One region of the Shewanella sp. NKUCC05_KAH genome, then DNA from elsewhere that is predicted to be linked to it. Evidence: predicted binding sites of a transcription regulator. Region 1 holds the regulator's gene; the other holds the start of a gene.
What was found. Region 1 encodes sigma-54, which starts transcription at its own class of promoters, with help from an activator protein. Its sites were predicted from a motif close to GTTGGCACGNNNNTNGNNT; they were not measured.
Positions count from the first base shown of each region.

Region 2: fliD (flagellar filament capping protein FliD) is a predicted target of sigma-54. The motif match lies at 5,086-5,104, and genes of this name have one in related genera.

Region 1 covers NZ_JAHKQZ010000030.1:9,216-16,635, reverse strand. Annotated here, with positions in the region: gene lptC (LPS export ABC transporter periplasmic protein LptC) at 1-307, shown strand, start outside; gene lptA (lipopolysaccharide transport periplasmic protein LptA) at 294-848, shown strand; gene lptB (LPS export ABC transporter ATP-binding protein) at 845-1,576, shown strand; gene KO533_RS20845 (RNA polymerase factor sigma-54) at 1,684-3,162, shown strand; gene hpf (ribosome hibernation promoting factor) at 3,191-3,478, shown strand; gene ptsN (PTS IIA-like nitrogen regulatory protein PtsN) at 3,481-3,924, shown strand; gene rapZ (RNase adapter RapZ) at 3,921-4,775, shown strand; gene KO533_RS20825 (HPr family phosphocarrier protein) at 4,762-5,037, shown strand; gene mgtE (magnesium transporter) at 5,282-6,646, shown strand; gene KO533_RS20815 (molybdate ABC transporter substrate-binding protein) at 6,726-7,420, opposite strand, start outside.
Region 2 covers NZ_JAHKQZ010000021.1:42,843-50,262, reverse strand. Annotated here, with positions in the region: gene motA (flagellar motor stator protein MotA) at 1-629, opposite strand, end outside; gene KO533_RS17930 (RNA polymerase sigma factor FliA) at 653-1,369, opposite strand; gene KO533_RS17925 (flagellar basal body-associated FliL family protein) at 1,381-1,848, opposite strand; gene KO533_RS17920 (flagellar hook-length control protein FliK) at 1,865-3,040, opposite strand; gene KO533_RS17915 (hypothetical protein) at 3,030-3,356, opposite strand; gene fliS (flagellar export chaperone FliS) at 3,325-3,705, opposite strand; gene fliD (flagellar filament capping protein FliD) at 3,719-5,065, opposite strand; gene KO533_RS17900 (flagellin) at 5,368-6,186, opposite strand; gene KO533_RS17895 (flagellin) at 6,407-7,210, opposite strand.

The DNA.
Region 1 (7,420 bases):
TTATCCAGACCAAGGTAAAGCACAATGGCAACTCAGGGCAGATCAGGGCAAGCTAAACAAGGAAACTGGCAAGGTTGTATTAGAAAATAATGTTATTATCGATGCCATTAGCCCAGAAGAACCGATTCAGACCTTGTCCACCAGTTATCTGGAACTCGATCTCAACACTATGATAATGACCTCTGACCGTACCATTTACGTCACAGGGAAAGATTTTAATATTCAAGGCCAAGGCCTTTATGCCGACCTCAACGCGCAAGAAGTGCAATTGACCAGTCAGGTAGTAGGAACATATGAAGCAAAATAACGTATTACTTGCCAGCCTAATGCTAATTATGAGCATGAGTGCTTTCGCGAAAGTGGGCGACTTAAAGCAAGAAGTCAAAATTAAAGCTGTGAGCCAAACTGCGGATATCAAAAACAACCAGATCATCTTCTTTGGTCCAGTTGAAGTTACCCAAGGCTCAATAAAAATCCAAGCAAATGAACTGCGTGCATTTTCCGCTGAAGGTGAAAATAGCAAAACTTTGGTCGCCACAGGCAACCCTGCTACGTATAGCCAGATATTAGACGATGGCCGTCCTGCATCGGCTAGCGCGAAAGAAATTCGTTACGATATGGCAAGCCGCACCTTAACTCTGAAAGGTATGGCGTCATTAGATCAAGCGGGTAGCCAAGTTACAGGCAATTTAATCCGCTATAACATGATTCAACAGAAATTGATGGCCGAGAGTACTGGCAGTGGTGACGATCGCGTGATCACTATTATTCAGCCAGAAAACTATCAAGATGATGCCAAATCAGATGCTCCAGCGGATAAACCTGTAAAAAAGCAGGACTCTAAATGACCCAAATCACCTTAAGAGCACAAAATCTGGCGAAAAGTTACAAGAGTCGCCAAGTGGTTAAAGACGTCAGTCTGACGGTAAAAACCGGTCAAGTCGTTGGCCTACTCGGTCCAAACGGTGCAGGTAAAACCACGACCTTTTACATGGTTGTCGGGCTAGTGAAGAGCGATAAGGGACATATCTTTATCGACGATGATGATTTAACCGCAGATCCTATGCATCTGCGTGCCCGCAAAGGCATAGGTTACTTACCGCAGGAAGCCAGTATCTTTCGTAAGCTAACTGTTCATGACAACATCATGGCCGTACTGCAAACTCGTAAAGAACTTAAAAACGAAGAACGAGAAGAAGAACTAGAACATCTGCTCGAAGAGTTTCATATCACCCACATCCGTGACAGCCAAGGCATGTCATTGTCGGGTGGCGAACGTCGTCGCGTCGAAATTGCGCGAGCTTTAGCCGCTAATCCTAAGTTCATTTTGCTCGATGAACCGTTTGCAGGCGTCGATCCTATTTCGGTTATCGACATCAAGAAGATTATCGAACAACTCAAAAGTCGCGGCCTTGGCGTACTGATCACAGACCATAATGTCCGCGAGACATTAGATGTATGTGAACATGCTTATATTGTGAGTCACGGAAACCTGATTGCCGAAGGAACTCCAGCAGAGATCTTAGACAATCAGCAAGTTAGGGCTGTGTACTTAGGTGAACAATTCAGGCTATAGTTAATCGAGCGAAGCCAATGGAGGCAATTTATACCGCCATTGGGCTTCACTCAAGATAATAATAAGCGACCTCATCCAACAATAATAACGTAGGGATCAGCGGTAACATGAAAGCGTCACTCCAGCTCAAACTGGGTCAACAGTTAACCATGACGCCACAACTACAACAGGCTATACGTCTGTTGCAACTGTCGTCATTAGAACTGCAGCAAGAGATCCAGCAAGCATTAGATTCTAATCCCCTTCTCGAGCTGGAAGAGGATCAATTCGACGCCACTAAAACCCCTGTAAACCAAACGCTATCCGATACGGATTTCAGTGAATCTAGCACTCTGCCACCAGAAAAAGACAGCTCCACCATAGACACGGCAGAGTCGCTAACCAAAGAATCCATGCCCGATGAGCTCCCCATGGACACCACATGGGATGAAGTGTTTACCGCCTCCCCAAACTCAGGCCCCGGCGGCAGTCGTGAAGACGATATGCCCTTCCAAGGCGAGACCAGTGAAGGTTTGTACGAACACTTAGAATGGCAAAAAAACCTCACGCCGTTTTCTGAAACCGATTTAGCCATTGCCACCGCCATTATTGATGCAATCGACGATCAGGGCTATCTCACCCAAAGCACTGAAGAAATTCTCGAAGCCATGGGCAATCCTGAAGTTGAGCTTGACGAAGTCGAAGCCGTACTCAAGCGCATTCAGCATTTTGATCCCATAGGCGTTGCCGCCCGCGATTTAAGTGAATGCCTGCTGATCCAACTGTCGCATTTCGCCGCTGATACTCCCAACCTAGAAAACGCCCGTATGCTGATCAAAGATCATTTAGATCTGATCGCCGCCCGTGATTTTAGGTTGTTGATGCGTAAGACTAAATTAAAAGAAGATGAATTAAGGGATGGTATAGCACTCATCCAAACCCTCAATCCTCGCCCAGGTTTGTTGATCACGCCCAATAATGACGAATACGTTATCCCAGATGTGTCTGTGTCGAAGAAAAATGGCCGCTGGGTCGTTGAGCTTAATCCTGACTGCATGCCCAAAATCAATGTAAATCAACATTATGCTTCTATGGCACGCAGCACAAAAAACCAAGCCGATAGCCAATTTATTCGCGGCCATCTGCAAGAGGCTAAATGGTTTATTAAGAGTCTAGAAAGCCGTAACGACACTTTGCTTAAAGTTGCTAATTGCATAGTGCAATATCAGCAAGGTTTCTTTGAGTATGGTGAAGAAGCCATGAAGCCTATGGTGCTTAACGATATTGCTGAAGCGGTAGAAATGCATGAGTCCACCATCTCACGGGTCACAACTCAAAAATACATGCATACCCCTAAGGGACTTTTTGAACTAAAATACTTCTTCTCTAGCCACGTCGGGACTGACGATGGTGGTGAGTGCTCATCCACAGCAATCAGAGCCTTTATAAAGAAACTGGTGGCAGCGGAAAACCAGAAAAAACCATTAAGCGATAGTAAGATGGCTCAACTTCTGGCAGAACAAGGGATCAACGTAGCCCGCAGAACCATTGCGAAGTACCGAGAGGCTATGCTTATTCCACCTTCTAATCAGCGTAAAAGTTTATAACCTACAGTGGATATCGGAGGACGTTTCTATGCAAATAAACCTAAGTGGGCACCATATCGAAATTACCGAATCGTTACGTGCATATGTAGAAGAAAAGTTTTCAAAACTTGAACGCCATTTCGAACAGATCAATAATGTGCACGTTGTGCTCAATGTTGAGAAAATGCAACAGATTGCCGAAGCGAGAATAAACCTCATAGGTGGTGAAGTTTTTGCTACTTCAGAGCATGCTGACATGTATGCCGCTATAGACGCCCTGATTGACAAGCTTGACCGTCAGGTTATTAAACACAAAGAGAAGTTAACAAAACACTAATAATGGAACTTTGTACCATACTGCGGCCGGAGTGCACTACCTGCGCCACTCCGGGCAGCAAGAAAAAGGTACTGGAACTCATCAGCGACTTAGTCGCTGCCCAGTACCCGACCCTCTCATCTCAAGAGATATTCGAAAGCCTAGTGGCGCGCGAAAAGATGGGGAGCACAGGTATAGGTAACGGCATCGCCATTCCACATGGTCGACTAGCCGATATAGATCAGCCCATTGCCATACTCATTAAGTGTGAAGAGCCGATAGCATTTGATGCTATCGATAAGCAACCTGTTGATATTTTATTTGCACTACTGGTGCCTGCAGACCAATGTCAGCAGCACTTAAGTACCTTGTCTTGCATGGCCGAAAAGCTGAGCGACAAGCAAATATTAAAGCAATTACGCAAGACGCATGATGAAACGGAACTCTATCAGGTAATCACTGGATGAAACTGGTCATAGTGTCGGGCCGCTCAGGCTCAGGCAAATCTGTCGCCCTTAGGGTACTCGAAGATCTCGGCTATTATTGTGTCGATAACCTTCCCTTGCCATTGATTGGCAGTTTGCTTGAGCAACTCAAAGGCAGTAACGATCTCGTCGCCATCAGTGTCGACGTGCGTAACATGCCTGAGCAGGATAAGGTCTTAGTAAAACAACTCGCTAGCCTACCTCCAGATACTGAGTTAACGAGCTTCTTCCTTAACTCCAGCGATAAAATTCTGCTCAAGCGTTACAGCGAAACCCGCCGTTTGCATCCTTTGTCGAAGAGCCGAGTCTCTTTGCAAGAAGCGATAAAGCTGGAGGGGAAACTGCTCGAGCCTATGTCAAAACTGGTCGATCACTACATAGATACGTCGAATTTGAATATCTATGATTTAAGCGACCAAGTCCGACAAATTCTCCTTGGTAGTGTCGATAAAGAACTCGTGATCAACTTCGAGTCCTTTGGCTTTAAGCACGGAATGCCCACCGAAGCCGACTTTATGTTCGATGTACGCTTTCTACCTAATCCCCACTGGGAGCTGGCGCTGCGGCCATTGACTGGTTTAGATGAACCCGTAGCTGAGTTCTTAAATCGCCAACCACTGGTCAATAAGTTCATCTGGCAAATCGAAAATTTACTGGAGACTTGGCTGCCGCACCTTGAGCGTAACAATCGCAGTTATTTAACTGTGGCCATTGGCTGCACAGGTGGACAGCACAGATCGGTTTACGTCGCAGAGCAATTGGCCAAACGCTTTAGTAACGGTAAACATAAAGTGTATGCCCGTCATCGAGAGCTCAACAATGCCAAAGCTTGAACGTCAGATAACTATCTGTAATAAGCTCGGTTTACATGCCCGTGCCGCCACTAAGTTGGTGGTACTGGCTTCCGAGTTTGATGCGACCATCACCTTAATCCAAGGCGATAAACAAGCATCGGCCGCCAGTGTGCTTGGCTTGCTGATGCTTGAAACTGGTATGGGTAAAACCATTAAGCTGATCGCCGAAGGCCCAGATGCAGAGCCGGCTCTCGATGCCATTTGTGCCTTAATCGACGCTAAGTTTGACGAAGCCTGTTAGTTTCACTTCACACTAAGCACTTCATCGTTAGTTTCACTTCATGTCTAGTTTAAAAAACTTGTCATTCAGACATGGCAAAACATTTGTCGCTCGACGATACAAGCTACTGGCGATTACACTAGCGGTCATTGCGCTGGCCTTACCTTAGCCGCCTTAATCTGTGTCATCGACTGACGCTTAGTCACCGCTAAATCCTAGCCTAACACCAAGATCTCAAACCAATTTGCCGCACAATGGAGGACAAATGCCCGTAGATAATGCAGAAAACGATCACACCGGACATAGTCTTGACCAGTTAAACCAAGCGCTTAGCAGCGGCATGTTTGTACACGTGCGTAATATGCTGCAAAAAATGGCCGCCTCAGATATCGCGCTGATCTTAGAATCATCACCGCCAAATGCCAGACAAGTACTGTGGCAGCTCATCGATCAGGAACAAATAGGCGACATACTCGATGAGTTGAGTGAAGAACTCAAAGACCCACTGATCCGCAGCATGAGCCCTGAGCGAGTCGCGAAAGCGACAGCAAGCATGGACACCGACGATCTCGCCTATATTCTGCGAAGTCTTCCCGACGCCGTTTACAAACAAGTGTTGCAGTCGATGACGGAGCAAAATCGCCTGAGGGTAGAACAAGCCCTATCTTATCCAGATGAGACCGCCGGCAGCTTGATGAATACAGATACAGTCACCTTAAGACCCGATGTGAATATCGATGTGGTGCTGCGCTATCTTCGGCAAAGGGGCAACCTACCCGACACCACAGATACCTTATATGTGGTCGACAAACAGGACAAAGTCCTTGGCGGGGTTAGGCTGGCAGATCTGCTGACTTGCGCGCCAAGCACCACAATTCGCAATATCATGGATCCCAATATTCAAAGTATTCCGGTGAGCATGTCCGACAGCGAAGTCGCGCAGAAATTCGAACGCAATGACTGGGTATCGGCACCTGTCGTCGACTGTGATGGTAAGCTGCTCGGACGTATCACAATCGATGACGTAGTCGATGTTATCCGCGAAGATGCTGAACATTCCATGATGGGTATGGCGGGGATGGACGGAGATGAAGATACTTTTGGTCCTGTGCTAAAAAGTACCCTACGTCGCTCGCTCTGGCTCACTATAAACTTATTCGCCGCCCTGCTTGCCTCGTCGGTCAGCAATATGTTTGAAGGCACTATTGAGCAATTTGCCACTATCGCCATCCTAATGACGATTGTCCCTAGCATGGGCGGTGTTGCCGGTAATCAGACCTTAGCGCTCGTGATCCGCGGTATTGCTTTAGGCCATATCGGCCAAAGCAACGCTCGCTGGCTTATCGGTAAAGAGCTATCGATTGGTTTTCTCAATGGTTTGATGTGGTCGATTTTAGTCTTTGTCGCCGTGTGGCTATGGAAGGATGATATGGCACTGGCGGGCTTAATTGGTAGCGCTATGCTGATCAATATGACAGTAGCTGGGCTTGCAGGTGCGAGTATTCCATTGATTTTAAAACGACTTAAAATCGATCCTGCTCTCGCTGGCGGTATGGTGCTCACCACAGTCACTGACGTGGTTGGCCTGTTCGCCTTCCTCGGGTTAGCGACGCTCTACCTGATGAACTAACGCTTTAACAGTTTGAGCTAATAACAAAAACGGCACCTCAAAGGTGCCGTTTTTTATCCCGCTGGAAAACTAAAGAAGGCTATTTTGCCGGAGGTTGAAAACCATAACTGCTCAGAATCGCTTGGCCTTTTGTCGATAGAATAAACTCAGCTAACGGCGTAGCGGCAGTATTAGCGCCTTGTAAAACCAGTAAACCATAGTCGGCACCCACGGCGAGCTCCTGCGGTAAGTAGATGATTTGTAAACTCGGCACCTCTTTTTTAGCCAGCACAGCATTAGTGCAATAGGTTAAAAAGATATCCGCTTGCTTGTTTTCCATCACCCAGCCATAGGGGTTGCGATCTTTAGGCGGTTTAACGCTCTCAGGGCCGCCCGTCAGTTGTAATGCCTTGGTCTCTAACGCGGCTTTCGCATTGGGTTTTACCGCTTCGGCCTTAGCAAAAACGGCCCAGGCATAATCACCCGCTGGGTCGGCTTTCGGGGTTGAGGTACCGACTTTAACCTTAGGATCTAACAAGGTATCGAGTAACGTCGCACTCATCACCTGAACTGTGTCTTGAGCAATGGCGCAGAGTTGATTACGGGCAAACATTTGCACCGCTTCGCCCTGACCCGAATCCACTAATGCCTGTGGATGTTTCATATTCGCCGAGGCAAAGATATCGACTTTCTCGCCCTCTTGAATGCGTTTTAACAATAAACCTGAGGGTGCATATTGCGCTACAACACTCATTTGCGACTGTGCTTGATAAGCAGCAATAATATCACTCATCG
Region 2 (7,420 bases), on a different contig from region 1:
AATGTACCGACTAATGCCGCGGCAACTTTGACACCAATCATAGTAATTGGGCCATCAATATTAGACATAGTAATGATAATACCGAGTACAGCAGCTAAAATACCAAAGCCAGGCATAGCCTCTCCCACCTTACTAAAAGCTTCCGATGGCCGTAATCTGTCCTCTTCTATACGATGAATTTCTTCTTCTAGGATATGCTCTAAGTCATGGGGAGATATTTTCCCAATAGACTGCACTCGTAAGTTATCAATTAAAAACTGTAAAACATTTGGGTGATTGAGCACGGCTGGGTACATTAGAAAAATAGAGCTCTGATGAGGATTTTCTAAATGTTCATCGAGCACTTTTAAGCCTTGAGATTGGATCTGAGCCATTAAAGTGCCCATCAAAGGAAATAACTGAGGATATAATTCAGGATCTTCTTTGCCCTTATTAAATAATTCTTTTAACTGCTCAAGCATTTCTTTTAATACTGATTGTGGGTTAGCAATAATAAGCGCTCCAACTCCGGCCCCCATAATGATTAAAATTTCAGCAGGCTGCCACAATGCAGACAAAGCTCCACCCGCCCAAACATATCCACCAAACACAGAAGCTAAAATGATTAACAGCCCAACTAGTTTACTCATTACGATCTTCTCACTTTTAAACTTTAGCGCTGCAATATTGTTTTTAACTGTGAAATAGCTGATTTATGCAGCTGGCAAATACGCGTTTCAGTCAATCCCAATGCCATAGCTATCTCTTTTAAATTCAGCTCATGATGATAGTAAAGCGACAGAATTAGCTGTTCTCTTTCATTTAATTTTGAAATAACTTTGATCAAAGTTTGCTTCAGCATTAACCGCTCAACATCATTGCTTCTATCTACTGGATGATCACCGCCCAATAGCAACTCATCTAAGCTTTTCATCGACTCTGCTTGCGTCGAGTATAAACGTTCCCGATAATCCTCCGCGCTAAGCCCAAGCGCACTGGCCACTTCAAGATCGCTTGGTTCACGTCCCATCTCTCGACTCAAACGTCTAACTACATCATTAAGCTCATGGGCCTGCTGTCTAACAGGCCTAGGGCGCCAATCCTGCCGCCTCAACTCGTCGAGTATGGCACCGCGAATACGTTGCCCTGCGAAGGAAATAAATCCATTATCCAGCTCGCCAGGATACCGACGTGATGACTCAAGCAAGGCCATCATGCCAATTTGCTCCATATCCTCGAGGGATAACATCACGCCGCAGTGACTGCGCATCTGCGAGACTATACGTTTGATTAATGGCAAGTATTGTCGAATAATCTGTTGTTCAGATTGACGCTCTTCGACTGGATAATCACAGGTTTGTTGATATGCGAGTTGGCCTGCTGCTGTCATGATAAGGCCTCTTACTGGATCACCATGCGAGTAAAGAGTACTTCATCAATATCTGACGGTAATTGGTTATCTGACAGCACTTTAACCATCAATATCAACGCCTCTGATTGTAAACTGTCAAGCTGATCTAAGTGGTTCAACTGCTCAAATGTTTTACGTGAGAACATCTTCATCATAGCGTTTCGTATAAGTGGATCTGACTCCAGCAACACCGTTTTCATATTGGGATTACGGCTTTTTAATGACATTTCAAGCAGCATGTAATGGGGATACTTATCCCCAGGAATCGATATGACAAACTTTTCTAAGGGGTAAAACTTTGCCACAGGTACAGGTTCGACTTCGGGTTCCGATGCAAAAAGCTCTGCGAGCTTCCAATCTCCACTACTTGTCCCAATCCAAAATGCACCTGCGGTCGAACTAATGAGCACAAGTAACGCTAAAATTACCTTTACTAAACGAGATTTTAAAATTGCCATGAAACGACTCCGGCACCTAAGCCAATAAATCTAATTGGGATTTCTCTCTCGCCATCACATCGACTACATTATCCGTTGTAGTTTCAGCCGCTATCGACGAGGAGAATAATGCAGTTTCCTGTTGATGCTGTTGCGATTCTCCTTGGCCAATATCGACATCAATTTGACCGCCATGATCCATTGCCAAATCCACTCTCAAACGATCTAAACCATTGAGTAATGCATCTCGAATTGCCGGATTTACTGCATGCATTTGCACCTGTAAACGATCGCCCTCTAAACGAATATTGAGCTCAATCTTGCCGAGTTCTGGCGGATCTAACCTTAATTCGGCTTTCTTAATGTGTTGATCGACTTGGAAACGAAGATGCTCTCTTAAGGGAGTAAGGATCTCCTGAGAGTGCTGCGCTAAAGAAGCCATGGGAGTGAGAGATACAGGGCCCCATTGAGTAGCACTTGCAGCCTGCGTACCCGCAACCTGCTGAGATCCTATCGCATTTATATCTTTAACTTCATGCCCCCTAAGTTCTGCCAACACACGCTGAAACACTGACGAGTCAGATTTCAAATGCTCAAAATCCCCAGAGAAAGTTGCCAGCGTTGAATCCTGCGTAAATACGCCGCTCATTTTCAAGGATTCGCCACTCATGCCCACAGGCTGAGTACGACTTCCTGTAAGAGCCATAGATGAGGTCATCCCTGAGCTAAATAGGATTCCTCGTTGCTCTGTGGCTGAGAGCCCAATTAAAGACGCAGGAGTTCGACCTATCGGATCCGCTTTAACAGTTTCCGCAGGAAAAATCACAGGAACAAACGGCGCGACAGCAGTCGGTGAAACGAGACTAGCCTGAGGCGTGGCGGCTAAGCCATCTTGAATAATAGGCGCTGAGTTGATCTCAGTATTTAACAGTGGCTGAGACAATACTGGTACAACAGGAACAAAAGATACTGAGTCAGATAAATTGCTATTAAAATATTGATTTGAAAGAGTATCAACATCTCTTTCTAAAGTATGTTCGGCATTCTGAGTCCACAGAGCTCCCTCTAACGGGAGAGGTGCTGCAGACAATCCGACTGGCAACCCCAACAAGGTAAATGACTCTGATTTATCTTGATCAACTGCACTTGCCACTTTAGTCGTCAAGCTGGTATTTGTGCCAACAGGACGAGTTGAAAGAAGATCAGATATCATCCAAAGCTCCACTTACTTGTGTTAATTGATAGGCGGCTAAACCTGGTTGTTGCGCCTTAAAGCGGCCCATTTCAGCAGCTAATTCATCACGAGCCAAGATCAACTCTTGTAGCACTTGGGAATGAACCCGCTTTAATTCTGCACGTGCTAATTTCTGCTCAATATCATGAGCCTCACCAGCCTGTTGCAGTGCTTTGATCAAAGCGATGTTCACTTTTCGGACGCTTTCCCAATCCTGAGCATCTGCATATTGGCGTAAAGCATTCGCAAAACGCGCCCACTGCTTAATTGAGATTTGTCCATCCTTCTCTGACATTCGTAATCACCTGAGTCACTGGAACTAGCGCTTCAGCACTGTTTTCGACACTGGCGCTGACAAGCTGACGGCTACAAAAGTCATAGAGACGATGTAAACTCACGGCAACCTCACCACCATTTTCAAGGTCAAGCATAGAGTCCAAGCCATGCACGATATTAAGGCACTTATGGATACTCATTCCTTTCGCCTCAAACCTTTGGTATTCCATATGGCCAGCGGTCCGCTCTAGTTCTTCCAATAAACCATCAAGTAACATACGCACCATGTCATGGGTTGTTGCTGCCGCTACTTGTGCATCTAAAGCGGTTTGCTTGTAGGCATTAAATGGATCGTACTCATTTAACATTTTTTACTGCTTCCTATGAAAACAACTGACTTGCGGAATTAAACTGATTAATGGTGGATTCCATTGCCGTAAACTGGGTTAAATAAATCTGATACTTTTGATTCATTTGATAATCATGGCGCGCCATACTGTCATTCACACTTTTAATCTGCTTATTTAGCGCTTCCTGCTTTTGATCGATATAGCCATTGAACTGTGTAAAAGGTTTTAGGGTCTTTTCTATGCTTTTGATATAACTGTCAGGACCAGTAAACATGGCTTGTACTTTTTCTGGATCACTTTTAAAGCTATCGGTCAGCTTAGCATCATCAATTTTTAGTTTTCCGTCTCGTCCAATCTCAATCCCGATATCAGACAAACGCATGCCGTTAGCAGCCGTTGCAAATACAGAATCACGTAATTTAGACTGGAGAAGGCGAATAGAGGTATCCCCCTTCAACACACCAATTTGCGCTTCACTCACTGCAGTGGTTTTGTCTTCCTTATCTTTATCGGAAGAGCCAGAGTCAGAGGTCTTAACGCCCATAGAACGAGTTAATTGATTAATTTGCGTCATTAAAGAATTAAATGAATCGACAAAATCCTTAACCGCTTTCTTATTCGCTTCAAAATCGTCTGTGACTTTAATCATGCTGCTTTCACCAGCCGCATGCACCTTGACTAATTCGAGGCTGACACCATCAACAACATTTTCTAGATAGTTACTACTGCTGGTAATACTGATACCGTTTAATGTGAGTTCCGCATCTTGTGCTGCACGACGTTCTGTCATGCCCCAATCGGCACCGTTAAACTCTACCTTCACTTGATTCGCGACACCCGATTCCTTTGAAGACAGCATAAATTCGATTTGGTTACCTGTGCGCACTAATGACGCTTGTACACCAGGATTACCCACTTGTTTATTGATCACATCGCGTAACTGAGACACAGAAATAGCCGCACCGCCATTAACCGTTGCCAAATCAATTTCCATACGCTTAGTCGGATCACTACCGACTTGAATACTGATAATGCCCGACGTTGGCAACAATTCACTTTCAGAGGAATAGGCTTTAGTCAGTTGATGCGCTTGCGCAAGTTTATGCACACTCAAATCATAGTTGCCCTTAGGCGCATCAGATTTAACTGTCGCGGTCGCATTCTCGCCCGTAACCGTAGCAATTTTGCCTTTAGCTGCATCGCCACCCATTTCACTCAGCTTAGTGGCCATCTTCTTCATATTATTTTCGAGCAATGTATAGGCATCTAACTGTGTTTTGCTGGCAGTTAGCTTGCCTTTGTAAAGCGTATCTTTACCTGCGCGGTCTGCGCCAATCAGTTGCTGAGCAAATTGTGCTGCATTCATACCTGAAATCATGACTACCTCCACTCGTTCTAGAGCAAAACGCATGCCAAAAACAAGTCACTGTTTTTAAAGAAAATTAAATAATTAACTGGCCCAAACACAGCTAAATACTTCCGCATGAACACTTAAACAGGAAAACCATCTTCCACTTTGTGTTATCGAAAATTACCCACTAAAACATGAACCTTATAGGTTTCAATCTCGGGTTTAGCGACTACCGACCAATACATAAACCGTGGCTAAAATAAAAATGCCAGTCAGCGCAACTAACTGGCATTTTAGCCGTGACCAATAACATCACTTGCCCAATAGCATTAACGCAATAGACCCATGACTAAACCCGTGTTCTGGTTAGCTGAAGACAGTACCGTTGTACCCGCCTGAACTAATAATTGATTACGTGTCATATTGGCAGATTCAACCGCGAAATCGGCATCCATAATACGGCCGGCAGCGGCTTTAGTATTTTCAGTTACGCTGGCAAGGTTAGCCGCAGTATGGCCAAGACGGTTAATGTTGGCACCTAAGGTTGAACGTTCTGTCCCCACTTTCGCCAAGAAGGTATCAACAGCCCCGATAGCCGTATTGGCGGCTGCAGAAGTCAACAAATCACCAGTAACTGTCTTATCAATAGCACCTAAGGTAACTGACATTTGCTCTGCTCCATCCGAGCCAATCTGAAAGGTCACACCTTTGACGAGTACACCATCAGTAGCATCTTTAAATAAGTTATTACCCGCATAGGTTGTATTTTCTACAATCCGGGTAATTTCTGCATTTAATTGCTTAAATTCATCATCCAACGCTTTTAAATCTGCTGTAGAGTTAACGCCGTTTGATGCTTGAGTCGCCAATTCTTTCTGGCGGTTAGCAATAGTCGTTAATTCTTCTAACGCACCATCAGCGGTTTGCAGCATAGAGGTCGCATCAGAAATATTGCGTGAAGCCGTTTCCATGCCCTTTACGTTAGCACTCATGCGGTTAGCAATTTGCAAACCCGCTGCATCATCAGATGCGCTATTGATACGTAAACCCGTCGACAAACGCTCCATAGCATTAGTTAATAGATTATTGCTTTTATTAACAGCACCTTGTGCAACAATTGACGCGTAATTAGTGTGAACACCTAACATATCAGCTCTCCTAGAAAAAACAGTTATCTTGGCTATGCCTGAATCCCGGTATAGCTCCATAACTAAGTAAGGCGACAGCAACAGCGCAAAACTAAAACTTATTTAAAAATAGATGGGATCACCTCTATAAAAACAGACTTAAATGGCATCCACAAAACGCCATAAAAAATGCCAGCAAGCTAAGCTTACTGGCACTTAAAACTAACTCAACTCGGCGTAATTAACGCAGTAGCCCCATCACTAAACCTGTATTTTGGTTAGCAGAAGACAGTACCGTTGTACCCGCTTGAACTAATAATTGATTGCGGGTCATATTGGCAGATTCAACCGCGAAATCGGCATCCATAATACGTCCAGCGGCAGCTTTGGTATTTTCAGTCACACTGGCAAGGTTAGCTGCAGTATGTCCAAGACGGTTAATGTTGGCGCCTAGTGTAGAACGTTCTGTACCGACTGCTGCGATGAAAGTATCAACAAGGGCAATTGCCGCATTCGCGCCAGTAGTTAAATCACCAGCCGCCAGCGCAGCATCATCTATGGCTGTTGTTGTAACAACCAATTTTTCACCCGTTCCGGCACCAATTTGGAAGGTAACACCAGCCTCCAACTTGGTGAATAAGTTATTACCGGCATAAGTTGTATTATCGAGAATACGGGTAATTTCGGTGTTTAATTGAGTAAACTCATCATTCAGAGCCGTTAAATCATCAGCAGAGTTCACACCGTTTGCCGCTTGAGTGGCGAGTTCTTTCTGGCGATTAGCAATGGTCGTTAATTCTTCTAACGCACCATCAGCAGTTTGTAGCATAGAGGTCGCATCAGAAATATTACGTGAAGCGGTTTCCATACCTTTAACGTTAGCGCTCATGCGGTTAGCAATTTGCAAACCAGCAGCATCATCAGATGCGCTATTGATACGTAAACCTGTCGATAAACGCTCCATTGCATTAGTCAATAGGTTATTGCTTTTGTTAACAGCACCTTGAGCAACGATTGAAGCGTAATTAGTGTGAACACCTAACATATGTAGTTCTCCATTAAATAACGAGCATTTGGGTTAGACCTGAGTTCAGGCATAACTAACTAAAGCGACTACACAAGCCCACAACTAAAATCGATATTTAAAAAATAGAGTGTATAGCACTGTAAAAACTAGACTGAAATGGCATGCACACCATAAAAAAATGCCAGCAAGCTAAGCTTACTGGCATTAAAACTAACACTGACTAATTGA